2 regions of the Pseudomonas sp. KB-10 genome follow, and region 2 is predicted to be linked to the other one. Evidence: predicted binding sites of a transcription regulator. Region 2 holds the regulator's gene; the other holds the start of a gene.
What was found. The regulator sigma-54, encoded in region 2, starts transcription at its own class of promoters, with help from an activator protein. The targets are predictions, from matches to a motif close to ANTGGCATNNANNTTGCTNT.
Positions count from the first base shown of each region.

Region 1 (5,208 bases), on a different contig from region 2:
GCAGCGCGGGGTTATGGCGTGTCCATCGGTGACCTGCTGATGGTCACCGAGGACGTCAACGCAGGCCGGCTCGGTCTACCCTGGCCTACGGCGGTCTTCAGTGGCGAAAGCTATTATCTGGTATGGCCGCGTGGCCATCGCGCCCAGGCGCGTCTGCAGCGGCTGCGCCAATATCTGTTGGCAGAAGTGGCGGCGATGCAGCTACCGCAGGTGGAAAGGTTGTAGGCTGCGGTCTAGAACGATGCGTTCCTGGCGGGCACCGCCTAAGTGGCGCCGCGGCATCCCTTGGTATCGGGCTAGGTTGCAAACCTAAGGAGCGCGATGCGCGCGGAAGAACTTTCACCCCATCGCTGGCCGATACTGCAATGCCTCGGCCAGATGCGCTCTGGCGATCTGCTGCTCGTCTTGCAGGTCGGCTAAGGTCCGTGCCACCTTGAGCACACGATGGGCGGCGCGCAGAGACAGGCCGAGGCGTTCGCAGGCGTTTTCCAGCCATTGGCGATCAGCGCTGCTCAAGGCGCAATGCCGGCGCAAGCCAGGCAGGTCGAGAAAGGCGTTGGCCACGCCCTGGCGGTGCAGTTGCCGCTGGCGGGCAGCCGCTACCTTGGCCGCCGCCTGAGCGGTGCTTTCACCTTCTTGTAGCGGCACGTCCAGAGCGGTGCTTTCGCGGGCGACCGTCAGGTGCAGGTCGATGCGATCGAGCAGCGGTCCGGACAGCTTGGCGCGGTAGCGCTGGATTTGCTCCGGGGTGCAGCGGCAGCGGTTGCTCGGGTCGCCGAGATAACCGCATGGGCAGGGATTCATCGCCGCGACCAGCTGGAAGCGTGCCGGAAAGCGCACCTTGTCGCGCGCCCGGGCAATGACGATATGGCCACTCTCCAGCGGTTCGCGCAGCACCTCCAGCACCTTTCTGTCGAACTCCGGCAGTTCGTCCAGGAACAGCACGCCCTGATGCGCCAGCGTGATTTCGCCAGGCTGCGGGCGGCTGCCGCCGCCAACCAGCGCCGGCCCGGAGGCGCTATGGTGCGGAGTCCGAAAGGGCCTCTGCGGCCAGTGCTGCAGCGGCGTATGGCTGGCCACCGAATGGATCGCGGCCACCTGCAGCGCCTCGCTCTCGTCCAGCGGTGGCAGCAGGCCGGGCAGGCGGCTGGCCAGCAGCGTCTTGCCGGTACCGGGCGGACCACTGAGCAGCAAATTGTGCGAGCCGGCGGCAGCCACCAGCAGCGCACGTTTGGCCGCCAGCTGGCCCTGGACTTCGGCCAGATCCGGATAGGGCAGGCTCTGTCTGAGCAATCCCTGTGCGGCATAGGGCTCGAGTGGTGCGCTGCCGTTGAGGTGTGCGGCGATCTGCAGTAGATGCTCCACGGCGATGACCTTCAGTCCGGAAGCGAGGCTGGCTTCCTCGGCATTGGCCTGAGGCACCAACAGGGTGCGCCCGGCTTGGCGCGCTGCCAAGGCGGCCGGCAATACGCCCTGTACCGGACGCACTGCGCCCGATAGCGCCAGCTCGCCCAGGCATTCGTATTCGTCGAGCGACTCAGCCGGTACCTGGCCGCTGGCAGCGAGAATGCCCAGAGCGATGGCGAGATCGAAGCGGCCGCCGTCCTTCGGCAGGTCTGCCGGCGCCAGATTCAGGGTGATGCGCTTGCTCGGAAACTCGAACGCGGCATTGAGGATGGCGCTGCGCACGCGGTCCTTGCTTTCCTTGACCGCGGTCTCCGGCAGGCCTACCAGCGCAAGAGAGGGCAGGCCGTTGGCCAGGTGCGCTTCGACGGTGACGGCCGGTGCTTCGACGCCGACCTGGGCGCGGCTGTGGACGATGGCCAGGGACATGATCGCTCCTTGATCAGGTGGGGTGCAGTGCCTATCAGGCTGTTGAAAAACTACCTGCGTTGGCAATACTGCGTTAAAAACGGCCTCAAAATGCTCATTTACAGCACGTAAACTGCGCTTTTTCGGCCGTTTTTGCGGGGCCGCCATCGGTATTGTCTTGCCGGCCTCGCCTACGTTTTTCAACGGCCTGCTGTAGGAGCGGCTTCAGCCGCGAAGCCTGTTCGCGGCTGAAGCCGCTCCTACAACATAGCCTTAGTCTGCGGCAGTGAGCTTGGCTTCCAGCTCGGCGACCTTGGCTTCCAGCGCTTCGAGGCGGGCGCGGGTACGGGCCAGTACCACCATCTGGCTGTCGAACTCTTCTCGGCTGACCAGCTCCAGCTTGCTGAAACCACTTTGCAGCAGGGCTTTGAACTGGGCTTCCAGTTCTGCGCGCGGCAACGGGCTATCGCCGCTGAACAGGCGCGAGGCGTGGCTACTGAGGGTGTCGAGCAGGGCTTTCGGCGGCAGCATGGTGAGGTTCCCTAAACAGATGGTCGGCAGTGTAGCACGCGACTGCAGTCGGGACGTTCGGGGGGTTGGCTGCACGATTTATGAGCACCCGGCAATGCGCCGTTGCACCAATATTGTGCGGAGGATTCACCCTGAATGGCAGGCGCTGACCCTGTGCACCGGTAAAAGCCTGAAAGATGGCGCATTTAAAGGAGCTGGCAAGCTTTCTGCTTAGACCCCTGCGACGCATGCACCGATGCAGTACCGGTGTGGCAGGCGAAGCGGAGTGTTTCGCCGGGAGCGGTTGGTGGGTATCGGCCAGGCCAGGCTGGAACGGTCGGTGCATTACAAAAGCCAGACACTGCGCTTAGACTTGAGCCGGGTTCGTAATTCCTGGGGCAAGTCCACCTTACACGGGAGAAAGTTTCATGAAGCTAGTCACTGCCATCATCAAGCCGTTCAAGCTGGACGACGTGCGCGAGTCGCTGTCGGAGATCGGCGTGCAGGGCATTACCGTCACCGAGGTCAAGGGCTTCGGCCGCCAGAAAGGCCATACCGAGCTGTATCGCGGTGCTGAGTACGTGGTCGACTTCCTGCCCAAGGTGAAGATCGACGTGGCCATTGCTGACGATCAGCTGGACCGCGTGATCGAGGCCATCACCAAGGCTGCCAACACCGGCAAGATCGGCGACGGCAAGATTTTCGTAGTCAACCTGGAACAGGCGATTCGTATCCGTACCGGCGAAACCGATACCGACGCGATCTAACCAGCCTCCGAACCCCACGCCCCAGGAGTAAACCCATGACTCTGCGAACTTTCGCAGGGCTAGGAGCCCTTTTGTCCTCGAATTCTGGCCAGGTGCTGTTTTCGAGGGCGAATGCCGGAGCTGGCGAGACCTTCGCCGCTCTGCTGTGCCAGACCCTCTTCAGGTCCTGCGCTCGGCCTAGTGATGGGAATGCCTGGTCGCCTCACGGCGCAGGGGTTCCGCTGATCCAGAACGAGCGTGGCAACGACCTGTAAAGCATGCGGAACGCGTCCGGCGCCAACCTGGACGTTTCAACCGAACAGCGCACAACGAAAGCGCCGGCAAGAGGTGAAAAATGGATAACACAGCATTGACTGCATTGCAGTACGGCTTCGATACCTTCTACTTTCTGATCTGTGGTGCCCTGGTGATGTGGATGGCGGCGGGCTTTGCCATGCTCGAATCCGGCCTGGTGCGCGCCAAGAACACCACCGAGATCCTCACCAAGAACATCGCCCTGTATGCCATCGCCAGCGTCATGTACCTGGTGATCGGTTACCACATCATGTACTCCAGCCCTGAGGGCGGCATCCTGCCGAGCCTGGGCTTCCTCATCGGTGATGAGAACACTGCCGAGGCCGTTCTGGCCGGTGGCGACGATGCGCCCTACTACTCGGCCCGCTCGGACTTCTTCTTTCAGATCGTCTTCGCTGCGACCTGCATGTCGGTCGTTTCCGGTGCGGTGGCCGAGCGCATGAAGCTGTGGGCCTTCCTCGCTTTCGCCGTAGTCATGACCGGTTTCATCTACCCGATCCAGGGCTTCTGGAAGTGGGGTTCGGGCTTCCTCAACGAAGCGGGTTTCCTCGACTTCGCCGGCTCCGGCGTGGTGCACATGGCCGGTGCCGCCGCAGCTCTGGCCGGTGTCCTGCTGCTGGGCGCACGCAAGGGCAAGTACGGCGCCAACGGCCAGGTCAACGCCATTCCCGGTGCCAACCTGCCGCTGGCAACGCTCGGTACCTTCATCCTGTGGATGGGCTGGTTCGGCTTCAACGGTGGCTCGCAATTGAAGATGAGTACCATCGAGGATGCCAATGCTGTCGCTCAGGTCTTCGTCAACACCAACATGGCCGCTGCCGGTGGCCTGATCGTCGCGCTGATTACCGCGCGTATCCTGTTCGGCAAGGCTGACCTGACCATGGCGCTCAACGGCGCGCTGGCCGGTCTGGTTGCCATCACCGCCGAACCGCTGACTCCGAGTGCGCTGCAGGCCACCCTGATCGGCGGCGTAGGCGGTGTGCTGGTGGTGTTCTCCATCCTTGGTCTGGACAAGATCAAGATCGACGATCCGGTCGGTGCCATCTCCGTGCACGGCGTGGCCGGCATCTGGGGGCTGCTGGCCGTATGCCTGACCAATGGCGACGCCTCGCTGGGTGCCCAGTTGCTGGGTATCGCCTGCATCTTCGCCTGGGTGTTCATCGCCAGTCTGATCGTTTGGGGAATCATCAAGGCGGTGATCGGCCTGCGCGTCAGCGAGGAAGAGGAATACGAGGGTGTGGATATCGCCGAGTGCGGCATGGAAGCCTACCCGGAGTTCACCGGCAAGAAGTAAGCTTCGCCGGAATGACAAGGGCGCCTTTTGGCGCCCTTTGTTTTTTCTGACAGCACGCTAGAATGCGCGCGCTGGAGCCTTCGAGAGTGAGAAAACGGCATGTGGCAGCAACGCATCATCAGCCTGCGTCCGCGTGAACGTGGCTTTCATCTGGTGACCGAAGAGGTGCTGGAGAAATTGCCGGAACTGGCGCAGATCCGTGTGGGTCTGTTGCATCTGTGGCTGCAGCACACCTCGGCATCGCTAACGGTGAACGAGAACGCCGACCCCGCGGTGCGCCGCGATTTCGAGCGCTTTTTCAACCGTCTGGTGCCACAGGGTGAGGCGGGTTACGAACACGATTACGAAGGGCCGGATGATTTGCCGGCGCACTTCAAGGGCAGTTTGCTGGGTTTTCAGTTGCAGCTGCCGATACAGGATGGACGCTTGGCGTTGGGCACCTGGCAGGGTATCTACCTCGGCGAGCACCGCGATCATGGCGGTAGCCGGCGAGTGTTGGCGACCCTGTTCGGGGAGGCTATTTGAATTTTT
Region 1 covers NZ_QYYB01000001.1:609,433-614,640, reverse strand. Annotated here, with positions in the region: gene DXK50_RS02780 (LysR substrate-binding domain-containing protein) at 1-225, shown strand, start outside; gene DXK50_RS02775 (YifB family Mg chelatase-like AAA ATPase) at 340-1,833, opposite strand; gene DXK50_RS02770 (accessory factor UbiK family protein) at 2,086-2,343, opposite strand; gene glnK (P-II family nitrogen regulator) at 2,751-3,089, shown strand; gene DXK50_RS02760 (ammonium transporter) at 3,424-4,677, shown strand; gene DXK50_RS02755 (secondary thiamine-phosphate synthase enzyme YjbQ) at 4,777-5,202, shown strand.
Region 1: the regulator sigma-54 is predicted to act here: its motif matches at 2,537-2,556, upstream of glnK (P-II family nitrogen regulator).

Region 2 (5,208 bases):
CAAGACCCCGGTGGTCGAGCGCCGCGCCAACAACCTCGGTATCCAGCACCTGTTCCAGGGCCGTGAGGACAAACTCGTGGTGCTCGACGGCCTGCTCGCCGAACTCGGCCTAAGCTATGAACAGGTTGCCTATCTGGGCGACGACCTGCCGGATCTTCCGGTTATCCGCCGGGTCGGATTGGGCATGGCCGTGGCCAGCGCCGACAGTTTCGTGCGCCAGCACGCCCATGGCGTAACCCAGGCGCGCGGCGGCGACGGTGCTGCGCGGGAATTCTGCGAACTGATCATGCGTGCCCAGGGCACACTGGACGCGGCCCAGGCCGCCTACCTGTAGAGAACAGCATGCCGCGTAAACTTTTAAATACTCTGATCTTTGCCCTGATTGCAGTCGTGGTGGCCGCTCTGGGCTACTGGAACCTCGCACCGGACAGCACCCGCGTGACCCAACAGGGTGGCGACGACAACGTCGTCGACTTCTATGTCCTCGGCGCGCGTACCGTACAGTTCCAGGACGACGGCAAACTGCACTACCGCATGACCGCGGACAAGCTCGAACACGTCAAGAGCACCGACATCACCCTGATCGACACACCCAAGCTCGACCTCTATCGCGGCACCGAACTGCCGTGGAAGGTGACCAGCCAGCGCGCCGAGGTCTCTCCCGGCGGCGTCGAGGTGGAACTGATCGACGACGTGCGTATCGCCCGCACCGATGCCAAGAATCGTCCAACCATCATCACCAGTAGCCGCATGACCGTTATTCCCGACAAGGAATATGCGCAGACCGAGCAAGCCGTTAGAATCGTCGCGGCCAACGGGGTGACCACGGCACAAGGAATGAAAGCGTACTTGAATGACGGCAGGATGCTCCTGCAGTCCAACGTAAGAGGCCAGCATGAGGTTCGTTAATACCCTCCCCCTGATTATCAGCCTCGGCGCCGCATTGGGAAGCGCGGCTGCCTGGGCACTGCCATCGGACCGCGACCAGCCGATCCGCATCCAGGCCGACAGTGCCGAGCTGGATGACAAGCAAGGCGTAGCCGTCTACCGCGGCGATGTGATCATCACCCAGGGCACCCTGAAGATCACCGGCGACACCGTGACCATCACGCAGACCGCCAGCGGCGATATCGATGTCTTCACCTCGGTAGGCAATCTGGCCTACTACGAGCAGAAGCCGGCCGAGGACAAGGAGATCGTCAAGGCCTACGGCAAGACCATCCAGTACTTCGCCAGCAACGAGCGCATCGTACTGATCGATCAGGCCAAGGTGATTCAGGAAGGTAATACATTCGAAGGCGAGAAGATCGTGTACGACACCCGCCGCCAGATCGTCAATGCAGGTCGCGCCACGGGCGGCAACGTCAGCACGCCGCGTCCACGCATCGACATGGTCATCCAACCGAAGAACAAACCCGCGGATCAGCAGCAGTAATGGCCATTCTCAAAGCCCAACACCTGGCGAAAAGCTACAAGAGCCGCCAGGTCGTGCGTGACGTCAGCCTGAGCATCGAAAGCGGTCAGATCGTCGGCCTGCTCGGCCCCAATGGCGCCGGCAAGACCACCTGCTTCTATATGATCGTTGGCCTGGTACGCGCCGATCAGGGCCGCGTGCTGATCGACGACCTGGACGTCAGCCATCAGCCCATGCACGGGCGCGCGCGCGCCGGCATCGGCTACCTGCCGCAGGAAGCCTCGATCTTCCGCAAGCTGTCGGTGGCGGACAACATCATGGCCATTCTGGAAACGCGCAAGGACCTGGACCGCGCCGGGCGCAAGGCGGAACTGGACAGCCTGCTGCAGGAGTTCCATATCCACCATATCGCCGACAGCCTGGGCATGAGCCTGTCCGGTGGTGAGCGCCGCCGCGTGGAGATCGCCCGCGCCCTGGCGACCAATCCCAAGTTCATCCTGCTCGACGAACCCTTCGCCGGTGTCGACCCGATCTCGGTGGGCGACATCAAACAGATCATCCACCACCTCAAGACCAAGGGTATCGGCATTCTGATCACCGATCACAACGTGCGCGAGACTCTGGATATCTGCGAAACCGCCTACATCGTCAACGACGGGCAGTTGATCGCCGAAGGCGACGCCGAGACCATCCTCGCCAACCAGACAGTGAAAGAAGTCTATCTGGGCCACGAATTCCGCCTTTAGGTCGGCGACGTTTCGCTACAGAAATATTGCACCCTCTAGGCAAGAACGAGAAATTCAGGCATATAATTTGCTTCCTGGCGGCGCTCCGGCGCCCTGATGTGGAAGGCGTAACTCGCCAGTAAATTAAGGTCTGCAATGAAACCATCGCTAGTCCTCAAGATGGGCCAGCAGCTGACGATGACCCCGCAGCTGCAACAGGCTATCCGCCTCCTCCAACTGTCGACCCTGGACCTGCAACAGGAAATTCAGGAGGCACTGGAATCCAACCCCATGCTCGAGCGCCAGGAAGATGGCGACGACTTCGACAACAGCGATCCGATGGCCGACGGTGCCGAAAGCGCCACCCCTGCCCCGAGCAAGGAAGAGAGCTACCAGGAAAGCACGCCCACCGTGGACAACCTGGAAGACGGCGAATGGGGCGAACGCATCCCCAACGAGCTGCCAGTCGATACCGCCTGGGAAGATATCTACCAGACCAGTGCCAGCAGCCTGCCCAGCAACGATGACGACGAGTGGGACTTCACCACCCGCACCTCCAGCGGCGAGAGCCTGCACAGTCACCTGCTCTGGCAACTGAATCTGGCCCCCATGTCGGACAAGGACCGGCTGATCGCGGCCACCCTGATCGACTGCATCAACAACGACGGCTATCTCGAGGAAACCCTCGAGGAAGTGACCGAGTCCTTCGACCCCGAGCTGGATGTCGAACTGGACGAAGTGGAAGTCGTCCTGCACCGCATCCAGCAGTTCGAACCGGCCGGTATCGGTGCACGCGACCTGCGCGAATGCCTGCTGCTGCAACTGCGCCAGCTGCCTGCCAATACGCCCTGGCTGAACGAAACCCAGCGCGTCGTCAGCGATTATCTCGAGTTGCTCGGCAGCCGCGACTACGCCCAACTGATGCGCCGTACCAAACTCAAGGAAGACGAACTGCGTCAGGTCATCGACCTGATCCAGCGCCTGAATCCGCGCCCGGGTTCGCAGATCGAATCCAGCGAGCCGGAGTATGTCGTACCCGACGTGATCGTGCGCAAGCACAACGACCGCTGGCTGGTGGAGCTGAACCAGGAAGCCATGCCGCGCCTGCGCGTCAACCCACAGTACGCAGGCTTCGTCAAACGCGCCGACTCCAGCGCCGACAACACCTTCATGCGCAATCAGCTGCAGGAGGCGCGCTGGTTCATCAAGAGCCTGCAGAGCCGCAACGAGACGCTGATGAAGGTGGCCACGCAGATCGTCGAGCACCAACGCGGTTTTCTCGATTACGGTGACGAGGCGATGAAGCCTCTGGTGCTGCACGACATCGCCGAAGCGGTAGGCATGCACGAGTCGACCATTTCACGCGTTACCACGCAGAAATTCATGCACACCCCGCGTGGTATTTACGAGCTGAAATACTTCTTCTCCAGCCACGTCAGCACCTCCGAAGGCGGCGAATGTTCATCCACGGCGATCCGCGCGATCATCAAAAAACTGGTTGCCGCAGAAAACGCGAAAAAGCCGTTGAGTGACAGCAAGATCGCTGGTTTACTGGAGGCACAAGGCATCCAAGTCGCCCGTCGGACGGTCGCCAAGTATCGCGAGTCCCTCGGTATAGCGCCCTCCAGTGAGCGCAAGCGACTGATGTAGGTCAGATCGACTGAAGGCCAAGGTCTTCAGGCCAAAGTGTTCCGGAGGCGGGTCGAATCGGACCCGCCGCTTACACAAGGCAACAAGGAGAAAGCGGTATGCAAGTCAACATCAGTGGACATCAGCTGGATGTGACCGACGCCCTGCGTGACTACATCGGCGAGAAACTGGGCCGACTGGAACGCCACTTCGACAAGATCACCAACGTTCAGGTGACCATGGAGGTCGAGAAACTCAAGCAGAAGATCGAAGCCACCCTGCATGTTGCCGGCGGCGAAGTCGTCGCCAACGCAGAACACCAGGACATGTACGCAGCCATCGACCTGTTGGCCGATAAACTCGACCGTCAACTCATCAAGCACAAGGAAAAGCAGCTCGAGCGTCTGCAAGGCGCCACGGCCCGCTAACATTCCCCATCCATGATCCGACTTGAAAACATCCTGACCCCCGGCCGTTCACTGGTGAACGTGCCGGGCGGCAGTAAGAAACGCGTGCTCGAACAGATCGCCAATCTGGTCGCCCGCGACCTGCCTGACCTGGATGCCCAGGACATATTCGAAAGCCTTATCGCCCGCGAGAAGCTCGGTTCCACCGGTTTCGGCAACGGCATCGCCATACCCCACTGCCGTCTGGCCGGCTGCAGTGCACCGATCAGCGCTGTTTTGCACCTCGATACCGCCGTCGACTTCGACGCCATCGACGGCGCGCCGGTCGATCTGCTGTTTGTCCTGCTGGTGCCGGAAGCGGCAACCGACGCGCACCTCGAACTACTGCGCCAGATCGCCAGCATGCTCGACCGCCAGGATGTACGTGAACGTCTACGCCAGGCCAACAGTGGCGAAGATCTCTATCAGGTCGTGGTGGACATTCAGAACGGTCAATGACATGCGCCTGATCATCGTCAGCGGTCGCTCGGGCTCGGGCAAGAGCACCGCCCTCGATGTACTTGAGGACAACGGTTTTTATTGCATCGACAACCTGCCGGCCGGCTTGCTGCCGGACCTCGCCGAGCGCTTCCTGCCGCACAGCGACATGCTGCTGCCGCAAGTCGCCGTCTCTATCGATGCACGCAACCTGCTGAGCCAGCTCAAGCGCTTTCCGGAGCTGCTCGAAGAAGTGCGCAAACGCAGCATCCGCTGCGATGTGCTCTACCTGGACGCCGAGGACGAGACGCTGCTCAAGCGTTTTTCGGAAACCCGCAGACGCCACCCGCTGACCAACGACAACCGCTCGCTGGCCGAGGCCATCGCCTACGAAAGCCAGCTGCTCGCGCCCATCACCGATCGTGCCGATCTGAAGATCGACACCACCCGGCTGAACCTTTACCAGCTACGCGATACGCTCAAGCTGCGCCTGCTCGGCCAGACGCAGACCGGGACCGCCTTTCTGGTCGAGTCATTCGGATTCAAACGTGGCATG
Region 2 covers NZ_QYYB01000004.1:159,708-164,915, reverse strand. Annotated here, with positions in the region: gene DXK50_RS12480 (KdsC family phosphatase) at 1-334, shown strand, start outside; gene lptC (LPS export ABC transporter periplasmic protein LptC) at 343-909, shown strand; gene lptA (lipopolysaccharide transport periplasmic protein LptA) at 896-1,435, shown strand; gene lptB (LPS export ABC transporter ATP-binding protein) at 1,435-2,160, shown strand; gene DXK50_RS12460 (RNA polymerase factor sigma-54) at 2,296-3,789, shown strand; gene hpf (ribosome hibernation-promoting factor, HPF/YfiA family) at 3,888-4,196, shown strand; gene ptsN (PTS IIA-like nitrogen regulatory protein PtsN) at 4,209-4,673, shown strand; gene rapZ (RNase adapter RapZ) at 4,675-5,208, shown strand, end outside.